DNA from 3 places in the Kitasatospora sp. NBC_01560 genome. Region 3 is predicted to be linked to each of the others. Evidence: riboswitches for the same ligand, from Rfam matches in the RefSeq annotation. Region 3 holds a riboswitch; each other region holds the start of a gene.
The links. Region 3 has a riboswitch for thiamine pyrophosphate ahead of thiC (phosphomethylpyrimidine synthase ThiC). Riboswitches for the same ligand answer to the same signal wherever they lie in the genome.

Region 1: linked by a shared signal. The riboswitch ahead of thiO (glycine oxidase ThiO) and the one ahead of thiC (phosphomethylpyrimidine synthase ThiC) in region 3 are both predicted to bind thiamine pyrophosphate.
Region 2: linked by a shared signal. The riboswitch ahead of OH807_RS22165 (purine-cytosine permease family protein) and the one ahead of thiC (phosphomethylpyrimidine synthase ThiC) in region 3 are both predicted to bind thiamine pyrophosphate.

Annotation. Positions count from the first base shown of each region.
Region 1 is NZ_CP109364.1:3,003,311-3,008,941, forward strand. Features, by position in the region: gene thiE (thiamine phosphate synthase) at 1-396, opposite strand, end outside; gene OH807_RS12845 (Rv2175c family DNA-binding protein) at 396-761, opposite strand; gene OH807_RS12850 (NAD(P)/FAD-dependent oxidoreductase) at 813-2,009, opposite strand; TPP riboswitch at 2,128-2,240, shown strand; gene thiO (glycine oxidase ThiO) at 2,235-3,401, shown strand; gene thiS (sulfur carrier protein ThiS) at 3,398-3,607, shown strand; gene OH807_RS12865 (thiazole synthase) at 3,739-4,515, shown strand; gene pknB (Stk1 family PASTA domain-containing Ser/Thr kinase) at 4,655-5,631, shown strand, end outside.
Region 2 is NZ_CP109364.1:5,070,325-5,075,955, reverse strand. Features, by position in the region: gene OH807_RS22180 (peptidoglycan-binding protein) at 1-622, opposite strand, end outside; tRNA gene OH807_RS22175 (tRNA-Ser) at 844-931, opposite strand; gene OH807_RS22170 (S1C family serine protease) at 994-2,763, opposite strand; TPP riboswitch at 3,144-3,292, shown strand; gene OH807_RS22165 (purine-cytosine permease family protein) at 3,285-4,784, shown strand; gene OH807_RS22160 (glycerophosphodiester phosphodiesterase family protein) at 4,885-5,631, shown strand, end outside.
Region 3 is NZ_CP109364.1:4,824,917-4,830,547, forward strand. Features, by position in the region: gene thiC (phosphomethylpyrimidine synthase ThiC) at 1-1,326, opposite strand, end outside; TPP riboswitch at 1,322-1,456, opposite strand; gene OH807_RS21075 (hypothetical protein) at 1,616-1,822, shown strand; gene OH807_RS21080 (flotillin family protein) at 1,926-3,389, shown strand; gene OH807_RS21085 (3-oxoacyl-ACP synthase III family protein) at 3,482-4,495, shown strand; gene OH807_RS21090 (glycosyltransferase) at 4,492-5,232, shown strand; gene OH807_RS21095 (AMP-binding protein) at 5,250-5,631, shown strand, end outside.

The sequences.
Region 1 (5,631 bases), 1.8 Mb from region 3:
GTCCACGCCGGGCTCGGCGACCGCCGCGTCCACCTCGGACTCGGCGTGGCAGGAGCGGCCGATCAGGACGTCCTCGCCGAGGATCGCCCGGGCCGCCGGGACGGGCAGGTCGTCCTGCCCGAGGTGCAGGACGTCCGGGCGGGCCGCGTGCGCGACGTCGGCGCGGTCGTTGACCGCCAGCAGCTTGCCGTGCCGGCGGCAGGCGTCGGCGAAGACCTCCAGGGCGGCCAGCTCCTGCTTGGCCTCCAACCCCTTGTCGCGGAGCTGGACGATGTCCACCCCGCCGGTCAGGGCCGCGTCCAGGAACTCCGCGAGGTCGCCCTGCTCGCGCCGCGCGTCGGTGCAGAGGTAGAGCCGGGCGTCGGCGAGCCGGCGTCGCAGCGTGTCGGCCGCCATCAGATCAGCATCGCCTGGGCGCGCCGCTTGACCTCGGTGCCGCGGTTCTCCTGCAGTGCCTGGATGGGGCTGCCGGGCAGCGAAGGGTCCTCGGTGAAGAGCCACTCCAGGATCTCCGCGTCGTTGTACCCGCAGTCCCGCAGCACGGTCAGGGTGCCGGACAGGTGCTTGACCAGGCCCGGGCCGTCGATGAAGGCGGCCGGCACCTGGAGCGACCTGTTCGGGCCGCGCCGGACGGCGATCAGGCCGCCGCTCTTGACCAGGTCACGCACCTCGGTGACCCGGACGCCCCACTGCTCCGAGATGTCGGGCAGGTACATCCAGTCGGTGACCAGGGCTTCAATCTTGTTCTCGATCTCGCTCACGCCACCAGACTGCCACCTCGGCGGCCCCCCGCGCACCAAAGGGACGGCCCGTCAGCCGGCGACGGCCGACTTGAGCGGCACCGCGGGGTCCGCCGCGAGGGCCCGGTCGAGCACCGCGCCGCGCTCGATCAGGCGGCGGCCCTGGGTGAGGTCGCGCGGGCGGTCCACCGTGAGCAGGGCGCGCAGCACGCCGTCGCGCAGCCAGAGCACCGCCCAGGACGCGTCCTGCGGCGAGCCCCGCCCGAGCAGCTCGTCCCCCTCGCGGTGGCGCCCGGCGTACTGCACCGTCCGGCCGAACTGCTCCGACCAGAAGTACGGCACCGGGTCGTACGGCACGTCCGCGCCCAGCACCGCGGCGGCGGCCGCCTCGCCGGACTGCAGCGCGTGGTCCCAGTGCTGGACGGTCAGCCGGGCGCCGGTGCGGGCGGACGGGTAGCTCGCGCAGTCCCCCGCCGCGTGGACGCCGGGCAGGTTGGTGCGCAGCCGCTCGTCCACCAGGACGGCGCCGGCCGCGTCGAGCTCGATCCCGGAGCCGGCCAGCCAGTCCGTCGCCGGGCGCGCCCCGATGCCGACCACCACCTCGTCGGCGGGCAGGCGCGAGCCGTCGGCCAGCAGGACGGCGCCGGGCTCGACGGCCGCGACGGCGGCCCCGCAGCGCAGCTCGACCCCGGCCTCGGCGTACCAGGCGGCCATCGCGCGGCCGATCCCGGCCGGCAGCGCGCCGGGGACGGGCGCCGGGCCGGCCTCCACCACCGTCACCTCGCAGCCGGCCGCGCGGGCCGCCGTGGCCACCTCGGCGCCGATCCAGCCCGCACCGACCAGCACCAGCCGCAGGCCGGGGCGGAGCAGGGCGCGCAGCGCCAGGGCGTCGTCCAGGGTGTGCAGCAGGTGTGCGCGCTCGGCACCGGGCAGGACGCGCGGCGCGGCGCCGGTGGCGATCACCAGGGCGCCGTAGGGCAGGTCGCCGCCGTCGGTGTGCAGCACTCCCGGGGTGAGCCCGGTGGCCCGGCGGCCGGTGAGCAGCTCGATGCCCAGGTGCGGGTAGTCGATGTCGAGGGTGGTGGCGTCGGCCTTGCCGAGCAGCACCTCCTTGGAGAGCGGCGGCCGGTCGTAGGGCGCGTGCGGCTCCTCGCCGACCAGCACGATCCGCCCCCGCCAGCCGCCCCGGCGCAGCCCCGACGCGCACTGCGCCCCGGCCAGCCCGGCGCCGACCACCACCACCTGATCCGTCCCGCTCAGCTCTGCCACGCCGTCACTGTACTGGCGCCCCGGCGGGCGCCGTCCGCCACCGCCCGGGCCGCCGGCGGGCCCGCTGTCCACCCTTCGTACGCGCCTTCGGCGGCGGCAGGGCCCGGAGTTAAGGTGGGGGCACCATCACGGGAGCCCGGCGGACCGGGCTGAGAGGCGGGCTGGAACGGCCTGCGACCGTCCGAACCTGATCCGGGTCATACCGGCGAAGGGAGAGCAGCGACTTTGACACGCTTGGCACCGGGCAGCCATGCCGACGTGCTGGTGATCGGCGGGGGCATCATCGGCCTCGCCGTCGCCTGGCGGGCGGCGCAACGCGGGCTGCGGATCGTCGTGGCCGACCCCTCCCCCGGCGGCGGCGCCGCCCGGGTCGCGGCCGGCATGCTCGCACCCGTCACCGAACTCCAGTACGGCGAGGAGCCGCTGCTGCGCCTCGGGATGGCCTCCAACCAGCGGTACGCGGCCTTCGCCGCCGAACTCGAAGAGGCGAGCGGCGGGCAGGACACCGGCTACCGGCAGTGCGGCACGCTGGCCGTCGCGCTCGACGCCGACGACCGCGCGGAGCTGCGCGAGCTGCACGCCTTCCACCTGCGGCTCGGCCTGGACTCGCAGTGGCTGACCGGCCGGGAGGCGCGCCGGCTGGAGCCGATGCTCGCCCCGGGCGTCCGCGGCGGCCTGCACGTCGCCGACGACCACCAGGTGGACGGCCGCCGGCTGCTCACGGCGCTGCTGCGGGCCGGCGAGGCCGCGGGCGTGGCCGTCCGGCCCAGCGCGGCGGCCGAGCTGCTGGTCGAGGACGGCCGGGCGGTCGGTGCCCGGCTCGGCACCGGCGAGACGGTCACCGCCGACCGGGTCGTGCTCGCCGCCGGCCCGGACAGCCACCGGCTGCCCGGCCTGCCCGCCGGCGTGCTGCCGGCGATCCGCCCGGTGAAGGGCCAGATCCTGCGGCTGCGGATCCCGCCCGCGTACCGGCCGTTCCTCAGCCGCAACGTCCGCGCGGTGGTCCGCGGACAGCACCTGTACCTGGTGCCGCGGGAGAACGGCGAGCTGGTGATCGGCGCGACCTCCGAGGAGCAGGGCTACGACACCACCGTCACCGCCGGCGGGGTGTACGAGCTGCTGCGCGACGCCCACGAGCTGGTCCCCGGCATCACCGAGCTGCCGCTGGTGGAGACGTCCGTCGGGCTGCGCCCCGGCTCCCCGGACAACGCGCCGCTGCTCGGCCCGACCGCCCTGCCCGGCCTGGTCGCCGCCACCGGCCACTACCGCAACGGCGTGCTGCTCACCCCGGTGACCGCCGACCTGCTCGCCGAGTACCTGGCCTCCGGCACGACGCCGGAGCTCGCCGCACCGTTCTCCCCCACTCGCTTCACCACAGAGGTCCCCGCATGAGCGACATCCCCCTCACCGTCAACGGCGAGCCCCGCCAGGTACCCGCCGCGACCACCCTCGCCGAGGTGGTGGCCACCCTCAGCCGGGCCAACACCGGCGTCGCCGCCGCGCTCAACGAGGCCGTGGTGCCCCGCGGTTCGTGGCCGCTCACGGAGCTCGCGCCGGGCGACCGGATCGAGATCCTCACCGCCGTGCAGGGGGGCTGACCGTGAGCGCCCCGCTCCGCACCGACACCCCTGCCGCCCCAGCCACCCCTGCCGCCCCAGCCACCCCTGCCGCCCCAGCCACCCCTGCCGGCCCGACCGGCGCCGCCGGTGACGACAAGGACCTCCTCAGCATCGCCGGCACCACCTTCGGCTCGCGCCTGATCATGGGCACCGGCGGCGCCCCCAGCCTGGAGATCCTGGAGCAGGCCCTGCGGGTCTCCGGCACCGAGCTGACCACGGTGGCGATGCGCCGGGTCGACGCCACCACCCAGGGCTCCGTGCTGGACGTACTGACCCGCAACGGCATCCGGATCCTGCCGAACACGGCCGGCTGCTTCACCGCCGGCGAGGCCGTGCTGACCGCCCGGCTGGCCCGCGAGGCGCTGGGCACCGACTGGGTGAAGCTGGAGGTGATCGCTGACGAGCGGACCCTGCTGCCGGACCCGATCGAGCTCCTGGACGCCGCCGAGACGCTGGTCGACGACGGCTTCACCGTCCTGCCCTACACCAACGACGACCCGGTGCTGGCGCGCAAGCTGGAGGACGTCGGCTGCGCGGCGATCATGCCGCTCGGCTCGCCGATCGGCTCCGGCCTGGGCATCCGCAACCCGCACAACTTCCAGCTGATCGTGGAGGGCGCGGGCGTCCCGGTGATCCTGGACGCCGGTGCGGGCACCGCCTCGGACGTCGCCCTGGCGATGGAGCTGGGCTGCGCCGCCGTGATGCTCGCCTCCGCGGTGACCCGCGCCCAGGATCCGGTGCTGATGGCCGGGGCGATGCGGCACGCCGCCGAGGCCGGCCGCATGGCCCACCGGGCCGGCCGCATCCCGCGGCGGTTCCACGCCGAGGCGTCCTCCGCGATGGCCGGCCGGGCGGACCTCGACACCCGCGAGCGCCCGGCGTTCTGACCGGCCGCCCGGGCCCGCCGTCCGGTGGGCCCGGGCCGGGCTGGCCGGGCCGGCGGCGCACTGTCACAGCCCGGCCACGAACGCCCCGCGCGGAGCCGCGGGAGGGCCGCGTCGACGGCGCCACCACTAGACTCGCCGGGTGGACAAGGCGGACATGGCACTGCACGACCCCCTGACCGGCACCCTGCTCGACGGGCGGTACCTGGTCGGACAGCGGATCGCGGCCGGCGGGATGTCCACCGTCTACCGGGGGACGGACACCCGGCTCGACCGGGTCGTCGCCCTCAAGGTGATGCACCCCGCGCTGGCCGGCGACGACGGCTTCACCGGCCGGTTCATCCGCGAGGCCAAGGCAGTGGCCCGGCTCGCCCACCCCAACGTCGTCAACGTCTTCGACCAGGGCGCGGACGGCGGCCACGTCTTCCTCGCCATGGAGTACGTGCCCGGCCGGACCTTGCGCGACCTGCTGCGCGACCGCGGCGCACTCTCCATCCGGGCCGCCCTGGACGTCCTGGAGCCGGTGCTCGCCGCGCTCGGCGCCGCCCACCGGGCCGGCCTGGTGCACCGCGACGTCAAGCCGGAGAACGTCCTGATCACCGACGGCGGGCTGGTCAAGGTCGCCGACTTCGGCCTGGTCCGGGTGCTGAACGCCCCGGACGGCGCGGCCGCCTCCGGCACCGCGACGACCGGCACCGTCCTGGGCACCGTCTCCTACCTGGCCCCCGAGCAGATCCGGCCCGGCGCCGACACCGACCAGCGGGTGGACGTCTACGCGGCCGGCATCCTGCTGTACGAGATGCTCACCGGCCACCGCCCGCACACCGGCGAGAACCCCGTCCAGGTGATGTACCGCCACCTGCACGAGGACGTGCCCGCGCCCTCGGCCACCGTGCCGGGCGTCGTGCCCGAGCTGGACGCGATAGTGACCGGCGCCTGCGCCCGCGACCCGCAGGCCCGCCCGTTCGACGCGGTCGAGCTGCTGGCCGCCCTGCAGCGGGCACGCCGGGCGCTCACCCCGGACCAGCTGGACGCCGAGCCGCCCGCCTCCACCCGGTCCAGCCCGCAGTACCCGACCAACGAGCCGACCTCGGTGATCCGCCCCGCCGCCGCCCGGGC
Region 2 (5,631 bases), 250 kb from region 3:
CGCCGTAGCCGTACTCCAGACCGTTGATGGTCACCCGGTACCGGGCCGGGCCGGTGTCCGACCGCGGGGGTGGCAGCGGCGTCGGCGTGCTCGCCCCGCCCGCCCCGGCGGCGATGCCGGGCAGCACCATCTCGTGGAACTGCCGCACCCGCGCGTCCCCCGGGCACGCGGTGCCGCCGTCCGACCAGTCCGGGAACAGCCGGTGGTACCCGAAGCCCGGGTCGTCCGCGCTGCGGCAGACCCGCACCGGGATCCCGTGCTGCCGGTTCAGCCAGACGCCGAGCGCGACCATCGCGACCACCTGCGCGTCCGTCCAGGGGTCGGTGTGCTGGTCGTTGCTGGCCGACTCGACACTCACCGCGCCCGTGCCGTCGGGCCGCCGGTTGGCCGCCATGTTGGCGTCGGCACGGGTCTGCGTGCCCACGAACTGGCCCACGCTCCCGTCGTACCCGACCCCGAAGTGCGACTCCAGGTTGGTCGAGTCCCGCCAGTACTCGTAGATGCGCCGCGGCGTCCACGGCGCCGCGATGCTGTGGAAGATCACCTGCGTCGGCACGATCGCCGGCTGCTCGTCCGACTCGGGCTGGAGCTCCATCTTCTCAGCGCCGGGGTACCAGGCCATCCGTCTCTCCTCGCCGGGCCCAGGGCGGTCCGCCCCTTACTCCCGGCAAACGAGACCCCCACTCCCACACGAGGACACCTCTACCCCAAACCCCCCATTCAGGTGAATCCGGACAGGCCCCGCCCTGCCCCGCCGACACCCCCGCCCCGAATGCGACCATCGAAAAGGGCGGGTATCGGCATGATGCCGATACCCGCCCTTTTCGTGGCATTCACCACCGGCGGAGAGCGTGGGATTCGAACCCACGGTGAGGGGTCACCTCACGACAGTTTTCAAGACTGTTCCCTTAGGCCGCTCGGGCAGCTCTCCAGGCGGAGGTCAGCCTAACGGGTCCGGCGGGGTTCGGTGCACAGGATTTCGGGGGGTGGGGGTCAGCTGTCGCCGACGCGCTCGGTGAGGGTGACCTTGGTGGTGAGGGTCTGGCCGTTGCGGGTGTACTCCACGTCGACCGTCTCGCCGGGCTTGTGCGTCCAGATCTTGCTGACCAGGGCGGGACCGTTCTCGATCGGGCTGCCGCCGAGCTTGGTGATGACGTCGCCGGGCTTGAGGCCGGCCTTGTCGGCGGCGCCGCCGGGGGTGACGGCGGGGGTGCCCTGGATGTCGCGGGTCTGGATCTGGGCGCCGTCGCCCTTGTAGTCGTCGTTGCGCAGCACGTCGAGCTTGGCGTAGACCGGCTTGCCGCTCTTGATGAGGGTCTCTGCGACCCACTTCGCCTGGTTGATCGGGATGGCGAAGCCGAGGCCGATGCTGCCGGCCCGGCCGGTGCTGGAGGTGTTGGACTGGATCGCCGAGTTGATGCCCATCACCGCGCCGCCGGCGTCCAGCAGCGGGCCGCCGGAGTTGCCGGGGTTGATGGAGGCGTCGGTCTGCAGGGCGTTCATGTACGAGGACTGCGCGCCGGTCTCGTCGCCGGACGCGACCGGGCGGTCCTTGGCGCTGATGATGCCGGTGGTGACGGTGGACTCCAGGCCGTACGGGGCACCGATGGCGATGGTGGAGTCCCCGACGTTGACCTTGTCGGAGTCGGCCAGCGGAAGGGGCGTCAGCTTGCCCTTCGGCGGGGTGTCGAGCTTGACGACGGCGACGTCGTAGCCCTCGGCGCGACCGAGCACGGAGGCGCCGTAGGAGGTGCCGTCGGCGAACTTGACGGTCAGCTTGCCGCCGTTGGAGGCGGGCGCGACGACGTGGTTGTTGGTGAGGATGTGGCCCTCGGTGTCGAAGACGAAGCCGGTGCCGGTGCCGGACTCGCCGTTGCCCTGCGCCTTGATGGTGACGACGCTGGGCAGCGCCTTCTGCGCGATGCCGGCGACGGAGCCGGGGGCGGGCTCGTTCTTCTGCGGGCTGTTGGCCTGCACGGTGGTGCTCTTGTGGTCGTCCGCGGCGGAGATGCTGCTGTCGTTGCGGTCGGCGATGGTGACGCCGAGCGCGCCGCCGGCCACACCGGCCACCAGGGCGACGGCCGCGACCAGGGCGATCAGGCCGCCGCGCTTCTTGCGCGGGCCGCCGGGCCCGGGGGCACCGGGGTAGTCGGCCGGGTAGCCGAGCGGGCCGCCCGGGTAGCCCGGGCCGCCGGGGGTGCCGGCGCCGCCGGAGGTGGTGTCGTGCATCGCCCAGCCGCCGAGCGGCTGGCCGGCGCCGAACGGGTGGTGCTGGCCGGGCGCCGCCGGAGCACCGTACGGGTCGTGGGCCGGAGCGGCCGCGGCCACCGGGGCGGCAGGTGCGGGCGGGGCCACCGGGGCGCCGGGGGCGGCCGGGGTGGCGTAGGGGTTGCCGGCCGGGGCGGCGGGCGCCCCGTGGGCGGCCTGCGCCGGCGGGGCGGGCGGCAGGACCGGCGGCGGGGCGTCGATGTACCCGCTGTCGGCCGCGACGGGCGCTGCGGCGGGGGCCGCGGGCGCCGGGGCGGCGGCCGGCTCGGGCGCGGGCACCTTGCTGAACGCCAGGGTCGGGTTGGACCCGCCCGCGGCCGGGGCGGGCCCCCCGGCGTCGGTCAGCGGGTAGTCGGCCTCGGTCACCTCTGCGGGGGTGGGACGTGCGGGCGCGGACTGCGCCGGGCCGTCAGGAGCGGGACCCACCACCCCCGGGCCGTCGGAGGGCTGCTCCCCCTGCGGCCCGGTGGACCCAACCTCGCGCTCGGTGCTCACGGACGACCTCCATAGCTGACAGGACCAACAACCATAGTTTTTCGCACACTCGATTCGATTGCCGTAAGGAGCCTTCTGAAGAACTCATAAGAATCCTTAGCCCGGTCCGACAGCACCCGCCCGGGCGCCCCCCGGAACGGCCACCGGAACAGCCCCCGGAACGGCCGCCGACGTGACCGCCGGAGCACCTGCCGAAGCGGCTGCCCGAGTGTCCCGGCAGCGACCGGCACAGCCTGCACCGGGTGCGCCGGCGGCGCCGCGGACGACTCCCGGCCCCTCCCGACCCCGTCCCGCACGACGTCGCGCACGACGTCCCGCGATGCGGACCGCCGGGCGTCCGGCCTTGGCGTTCATCCCGGCGCCGGTTAGCCTGTCGCTCCAAACTGACACGCGGGAGCTTGGACCCACCAGGCTGAGAGTGCGCCGGTCGACCGTACGCCACGGCATCCGTGGACGGACCGTCGAGGGGGCGCAGACCGCCGGAACCTGTCCGGGTAATGCCGGCGTAGGGAGTATCGGCCATGCCGCCTGCTTCGCCATCCTCTTCTTCGGGCGCGCCGTCGTCCAAGGATTTCTCCGAGTCGTCCACGACCGTTCACTCCGACGCGGCGGCCACCGTCTCCGGTTCCCCCGCCGGCACCGCCACCACCGTCTCCGGCGCGCCGGCCGCGACCACCGTGCTGGACCGGCCGGAGCGGGCCGAGCGGGTCGAGGCGCCGCTGGTGCTGGACACCGCACCGCCGCGCACGCTGCGCTTCCGCGACCACTTCGCGCTCTGGATGAACCTCGGCGTCAGCCTGATCGGCTTCACCACCGCCGCCACCGTGCTGGGCGCACCGGGCAGCGAGCTGTCACTGGCCGCCGCGATCACCGCGATCGTGGCCGGCACCGTGGTCGGCACCGCGATGCTGGGTGTGGCCGCGCTGATCGGCGCGCGCACCGGTGCGCCGGCGATGGCGAACCTGCGCGGCCTGTTCGGCACCCGGCTGTCGTACGTCCCGACCGTGCTGAACATCGTCCAGTGCATCGGCTGGGGCGTGTACGAGCTGCTGGTCATCGCGATGGGCGCGCAGACCGTCGTGCACACCGAGGGCTACCGCTGGGTGTTCGTCGTGCTGGCGGGCGCGGTGACCACCGCGCTGACCATCTGGCCGCTCGGCGCGATCGCGGTCCTGCGCCGCTTCGTCGCCGCGGCGGTGGCGGTCGCGATGGTCTACTTCACCGTCCAGCTGGGCCGCAACGGCGTGCCGGACCCGGGCGCCGGCAACTGGCACGGCTTCCTGAAGGCCACCGACGCGATGATCGCCGTCTCGATCTCCTTCGTCCCGCTGGCCGCCGACTACACCCGGCACTCGCGCACCCCGCGCGCCGCGTTCTGGGGCAGCTTCTCCGGCTACACCCTCGCCCAGGTCTGGTGCTACGTGCTCGGGCTGTTCGCGCTGCTGCAGTCCGGCGGCGACGCGACGAAGATCTTCGACTCGTTCCTGGGCGTCTGGGCCGGCTGGCTGTTCCTGCTCGTCCTGGTGCTGCGCGAGACCGACCAGTCCTTCGCCAACGTGTACTCGACCGCGATGTCGGTGCACAACCTGCTGCCGAAGGTGGACCGCCGGGTGCTGACCGGCGGGACGGGCCTGCTGATCACCGTGCTCGCCCTGCAGATCACCGAGTTCACCGACTCCTACTACGCCTTCCTGGGGCTGATCGGCTCGGTGTTCGTGCCGATGTTCGCGGTGCTGGCGGTGGACTACTTCCTCGGCGCCGGCCGGCGCGGGTGGAACCTCGCCGACGACGCGCCGTCCCGCTGGCTGATGCTGCTGCCGTGGGCGCTCGGCTTCGCGGTCTACCAGCTGATCGCGCCGACCGCGATCGCCGGCTGGTGGACGGACTTCTGGACCTCCGCCCAGGAGGCGCTGCACTTCACCCCGCAGGAGTGGACCTCGGCCTCGCTGTTCGGCTTCCTGGTGCCGGCCCTGGCCACCTGGGCGCTCACCCCGCTGACCCGCCGGACGACCGCGGCCTGACGCCCCGGGCCGGGCGGACCGGGACGACGCAACGAAGACGGCCCCGCAGGTTGGGGCCGTCTTCGCCTTCGCGTCACATCCGCCGCCTATCGTGGACGGTGTGACCAGCCCTGACCTCTCCCCGACGGCGGCGCGCACCGCGCCGTCCGTCCAGGTGATCGCCCACCGCGGTTCCTCGCACGCGCTGCCCGAGCACACGCTCGCGGCCTACCGCCGTGCGCTCGACGAGGGCGCCGACGCGCTCGAATGCGACGTCCGGGTGACCGCCGACGGGCAGCTGGTCTGCGTGCACGACCGCCGGATCGGCCGGGTCTCGGACGGCCGCGGCACCGTCTCGGCGATGACCCTCGCGGAGCTGGAGGCACACGACTTCGGCGCCTGGAAGACCGGCGTGCCGAGCGCCGACCCGGAGCTGCGCGGCGTCCTGCGGCTGGAGAGCCTGCTGGAGCTGGTCGCGGACTGCGGACGGCCGGTGGACCTGGCGATCGAGACCAAGCACCCGGTCCGCTTCCGGGGGCGGGTCGAGGCCGAGCTGCTGCAGATGCTCGACCGCTTCGGCATCCGCGGCGCGCAGCCGGCCGGGGAGCCGCGCGGGGACGACCGCCCGAAGGCCCGGATCATGAGCTTCTCGGCGCTGGCCCTGACCCGGGTGGCCGCCTCGGCACCGGAGTACCCGCGGGTCTTCCTGTTCGAGCGGATGCTGCCGCTCCAGGGCCGGCTGCGGCCGGGCGCGACGCTGCCGGGCGGGGCCCGGATCGCCGGTCCGGGCATCGACCTGGTGCGGGCCCGGCCCCGCCTGGTGACGCGGCTGCGCGAGCTGGGCCACCAGGTGCACGTCTGGACCGTG
Region 3 (5,631 bases):
GGTGATGTGGTCGTAGCCGGGCGCGACGTCGGTGGTGAGCGGGCCGAGCGTGTAGAACGGCGCCTCGTCGCAGATCTCCTTCTGGAGATCCATGTTCTCCCTGATCTTGTTCATCGGGACGTGGCCCGGGCCCTCGATCATCACCTGGACGTCCCGCTCGCGGGCGATCCGGCCCAGCTCGCCGAGGGTCTGCAGCTCGGCGAACTGCGCCTCGTCGTTGGCGTCGGCGACGGAGCCGGGGCGCAGCCCGTCACCGAGCGAGAAGGTGACGTCGTAGCTCGCGAGGATGTCGCAGAGCTCCTCGAAATTCGTGTAGAGGAAGTTCTCCTGGTGGTGCGCCAGGCACCAGGCGGCCATGATCGAGCCGCCGCGCGAGACGATGCCGGTCTTGCGGCGGGCCGTCATCGGCACGTAGCGCAGCAGCACGCCGGCGTGCACCGTCATGTAGTCGACGCCCTGCTCGCACTGCTCGATGACGGTGTCGCGGTAGACGGCCCAGCTGAGCTCCTCGGCCTTGCCGTCGACCTTCTCCAGTGCCTGGTAGAGCGGCACCGTCCCGATCGGCACGGGGGAGTTGCGCAGGATCCACTCGCGGGTGGTGTGGATGTTGCGGCCGGTGGAGAGGTCCATCACGGTGTCGGCGCCCCAGCGGGTGGCCCAGGTCATCTTCTCCACCTCCTCCTCGATCGAGGAGGTGACGGCGGAGTTGCCGATGTTGGCGTTGATCTTCACCAGGAAGTTGGTGCCGATGATCGCCGGCTCCACCTCGGGGTGGTTCACGTTGACCGGGATGACGGCGCGGCCGCGGGCCACCTCGGCGCGGACGTACTCGGGCGCCAGGCCCTCGCGCAGGGCAACGAACTCCATCTCGGGGGTCACCACGCCGCGCTTGGCGTAGGCGAGTTGGCTGACGGCGGCGCCGTCGCGGCCGCGCAGCGGACGACGCGGGCGGCCGGGGAAGACGGCGTCGAGGTTGCGCAGGTTCCCGCCGCGCGGCGAGGTGTGCTTGATGCCGTCGTCCTCGGGGCGGGCCTCGCGGCCGTCGTACTCCTCGGCGTCGCCGCGCTGGCGGATCCAGGAGTCACGCAGCGGCGGCAGCCCGCGCCGGACGTCGGGCTGGTACGCCGGGTCGGTGTACGGGCCGGAGGTGTCGTACAGCGGAACGGTGCGGCCGTTGGTGAGCACGACCTCGCGGTAGGGCACCCGCAGGTCGGGACGGGATCCGTCGCGGTAGGCCTTGCGCCAGGCCGGGGTCGGGTAGCCGGTGCCCGCGCTGCTGACGGCGGCGTTCCGGGCAGACTTCGGCTGTGCATCGAACGTGGTCATCAGACCCTCTACTCCCTACGCCGGCATTACCCGGTCAGGTTCCTGCGGTCGGCGCAGCGTTCGGTTCGTCCGACGACGTCCCGGTCAGCGCCCTCTCAGCCCGGTGCTCCGAGCTCCCGTGTCCGCAGGCGGTGTTGCCTGCGCATGACGTCCAACACCGTAGCGAGCGAATCGCCGCTGGTCCAGAGGGGGTCCACGGGCGGGGATCGCGGCGGCGGGGCCGCCGGGTCGGCTCCGGGCGGGCACACTGGCAGTCGGGCGGGCAGCAGGGCGACGAGGGAGGGCCGCAGTGATCGGGAGTGCCGGGCGGGTCAGCGGGGCGGTCGGGGCGGGGCTGGTCGGCGAGGTGATGGTGCACGTCCCGGAGCGGCAGGGGACGGAGGCGTTCCTCGCCTACCTGGCCGTACCGGGCGAGCGGTTGGCGATCGGGACGCCGGTGGTGGTGATCGAGTACCACCCGCCGCGGACGGTCTACGTGGCGCCGGTGCTGCCGTGACAGGGTTGTGACAGACCGTCACGTCGGTTCCCTTCTCTTCGGGTTGTGCCGGGCGGACAATCCGTAACGGCACATCTCATGTGCCGGAAGGGGGAGTTGAACCATGCTGTTTACCATCGTCGGGGCGGGCCTCGCGGTACTGCTGGTGGGGATCACGCTCTTCAAACTCATGTGGCGGGTGGCCGAGCCCAACGAGGCGCTGATCATCTCGGGCTCCCGGCACCGGACCGAGGGGGTCGGTGACGGGCTGGGGTTCCGGATCGTCACCGGGCGCGGCACCTTCGTCACACCGGGCCTGCAGGGGGTACGCAGGCTCTCGCTGGACCTCAACGAGGCCGAGCTGGACGTCGAATGCGTCACCACCCAGGGCATCCCGGTCCGGGTCAAGGGTGTGGTGATCTTCAAGATCGGCGACGACGACGTGTCGATCGCCAACGCCGCACGGCGCTTCCTCGACCAGCAGAAGCTGATCAGCCAGCGCGTCCACAACGTCTTCGCCGGCCACCTGCGCTCGATCGTCGGCGGGCTCACCGTCGAGGACATGATCCGCGACCGGGAGCGGCTCACCGGGGAGACCAGGGCCGCGTCCGGGCTGGAGATGGAGAAGCTCGGGCTGATCATCGACACCCTGCAGATCCAGGAGATCATCGACCCGACCGGCTACATCAAGAACCTCGCCATCCCGCACGCCGCCGCCGTCCAGCGGGATGCCCGGATCGCCCAGGCCGAGGCCGACCGGATGGCCACCGAGGCCGAGCAGGAGGCGGCCGCCCGCAAGGCCGAGGCGACCCGCAACAGCGCCATCCAGCAGTCCGCCTACCAGGCCGAACGCGACACCGCCAGCGCCCGCGCGCTGCAGGCCGGGCCGCTCGCCGAGGCCGCCGCCCGGCAGGAGGTCGTCGTCCAGGAGACCAAGGTCGCCCAGCTGGAGTCCCAGCGCAAGGAGCAGCAGCTGCAGATCGACGTCCGCAAGCCGGCCGACGCCCGGGCGTACGAGACCCGCACCCGGGCCGAGGCCGACCGCGACGCCCGGATCTCCGCCGCACAGGCGCAGGCCCGGGAGACCGAGCTGAAGGCGGCGGCCGAGGCCAGCCAGGTCCGGATCGCGGCGGAGGCCGACGCGGACGCCACCAAGCTGCGCGGTCTGGCCTCCGCGGAGGCCACCAAGGCCACCGGCCAGGCCGAGGCGGCGTCGTCCGAGGCCCGCGGTCTGGCCGAGGCGGCAGCCGCCCGGGCGATCGGGCTGGCCAAGGCGGAGGGGATCAAGGCGCGGGCCGCGGCCCTCACCGAGAACCCGGACTCGGTGGTGGCGCAGGAGCTGGCGGAGAAGTGGCCGGAGATCGTGCTGGCCGCCTCCGAGTCCTTCGGCAACGTCGAGCACATGGTGCTGCTGAACGGCGCCGAGGGCGTGGGGGACCTCTTCACCAAGGCGCTCACCATGGGCGGCACGGGGCTCGGGGTGGCCCGGCAGCTGCTCACCACACTGCAGGGGCCGGTCCAGCAGGCCCCGGCGCCGCCGGTGCCGCCGCAGCCGGTGCCCGTGCAGAAGGTGCCGATCGAGGAGTGACGGCCGCCCGGCGCACGATTGGGTAGCCGGCGGCGCCCACCTGAGTACCCGTACTCAGGTGGGCGCCGCCGCGGCCGCCGGAGCATGGGGGCATGCACCCAGCAGCCACCCCGCGGATCGGCATCACGGCCGTCGGATCCCACCTGCCCGCCCGTCGCCTGACCTCCGGCCAACTCCAGGAGGAGGTCACCGCGGGCGGCCGGCTCCGGTTGCCGGAGCGGATGTTCGAGAAGGCGACCGGCATCGTCACGCGGCACTTCGCGGCCGACGGCGAGTTCGCCTCCACCCTGGCGATCGGCGCCGCCCGGCGCGCCCTGGACGCCCGCGGCATCGGCCCGCTCGACATCGACCTGTTGCTGTACGCCTCCGCCACCCGGGACGTCTGCGAGCCGGCCACGGCCCACCTCGTCCAGGCCGAACTGGGCTCCCGCGCCCACGCGCTGGACGTCAGCAACGCCTGCAACAGCTTCCTCAACGGGATCGACCTGGCCCGCGCGATGATCCTGGCCGGCCGGGCCCGGCGCGCCCTGGTCGTCACCGGCGAAACGCCCAGCCGGGCGATGCGCCGCGACCCGGCCGGTCCGGCGGACTTCCGGGACGGCTTCGCCGGGTACACCTTCGGCGACGCCGGCGCGGCCGTCGTGGTCGAGGCGGTCGGGCGCGGCGGCATCCTCGACGTCGAGACCGAGACCGCCTCCGAGCACTGGGAGGTCGGCGGGATACCCGGCGGCGGCTCGCGCCACCCGCGCGGCGACGAGTACAGCTACTTCCGCGGCAGCGGCAAGGAGTTGCGTGGGGTCTTCGAGAAGATCGGCGGCGCCATCCTGACCCGGGTGGCGGCCCGCACCGGCCTCGGCTGGGACGACTACGCGCGGGTGCTGGTGCACCAGGTCACCGTCCCCTACCTGGAGCGCTTCGTCGAGCTCACCGGCGTGCCCGCGGAGAAGCTGGTGCTCACCGTACCCGAGCTGGGCAATGTCGCCAGTGCCACGCTCGGCATCCAACTCGACCGGATCAAGGACGAGTTGCGCCCCGGTGACAAGGTGCTGCTGATCGGTCTCGGCGGCGGCGTCAGCCTGATGACGATGATCTGGGAGGCGTCGTGACGGAGCTCTGGGTGATCGTCCCCGCCTACCAGGAGGAGGCCCGGATCGAGGGCACGCTGAACGCCCTCGCCGCCCAGCGGGACAAGGACTTCACCCTCCTGGTGGCCGACAACGGATCCACCGACGGCACCGTCGCGAGCGTCCGTGCCTTCGCCGGGCGGGCGCCGTTCCCGGTCGAGGTGCTGGTCGAGCCGGAGAAGGGCGTCGGCTCGGCCGTCGACACCGCGTTCCGGCACGCCATCGCGCGCGGCGCCACCCTGCTCGCCCGCACCGACGCCGACTGCCTGCCCGAACCCGGCTGGACGGCCGCCGCCCGCGCCGGGCTCCTCGACTGCCACGGGCTGGTCTGCGGCCGGGTCACCGCCCGCCGGGACGAGCACGGACCGGCCGGCCGCGCGGTGTTCCTGGCCCTCGTCGCGATCGGCGCCCTCTTCGGCCGGATCCGGCCCGCCCACCACCGCCGGCACGGCTACCTCACGCCGTACCGGATGCACGCGGGCAACAACATGGCGATCAGCGCCGAGCTCTACCGCGCGGTCGGCGGCATGCCGCGCCGTCCCTCGCCCACCGACCGCACGTTCATCAACCTGGTCCGCCGCCACACCACCGCGATCGTCCACCGCCGCGACATGGTGGTGCAGAACTCCACCCGCCGGATCCGTGCGTACGGCGTGGTCGGCACCGCCCGCTGGTACCTGGAGCGCGGTGCCGGGCCGCACTCCGCCGACGTCCGCTGACCCCCGGAGGCCCCGCCGTGCTCGACCGGCTCGCCCACACCCTGCGCACCGTCCACCCCGACCGGCCCGCCGTCCTGCGGCACACCCGCACCGGCGCCACCCGGACGGCGATCCGCCGCGGTGAACTCGCCGACCTCGCGGACGCCTACGCCGCCGCCCTGCACGCCCGCGGCCTCGGCGCGGGCGCGACCCTGGGTGTCGCCGTCCGCCCCGGACCGCGGGCGCTCGCCGTCATGCTCGCCGCACACCGGCTCGGCCTGCGGGCCGCCGTGCTCGACCCCACCGCCGGGCCGGACGTGCTCGCCGCCCGGCTCGCGCTGGCCGCGCCGGAGCTGGTCCTCGCCGACGCCGCCGCCCAGGCGGTGGCCGGCTGGGCCGGCCCCCTGGCCCGCCGGGCCG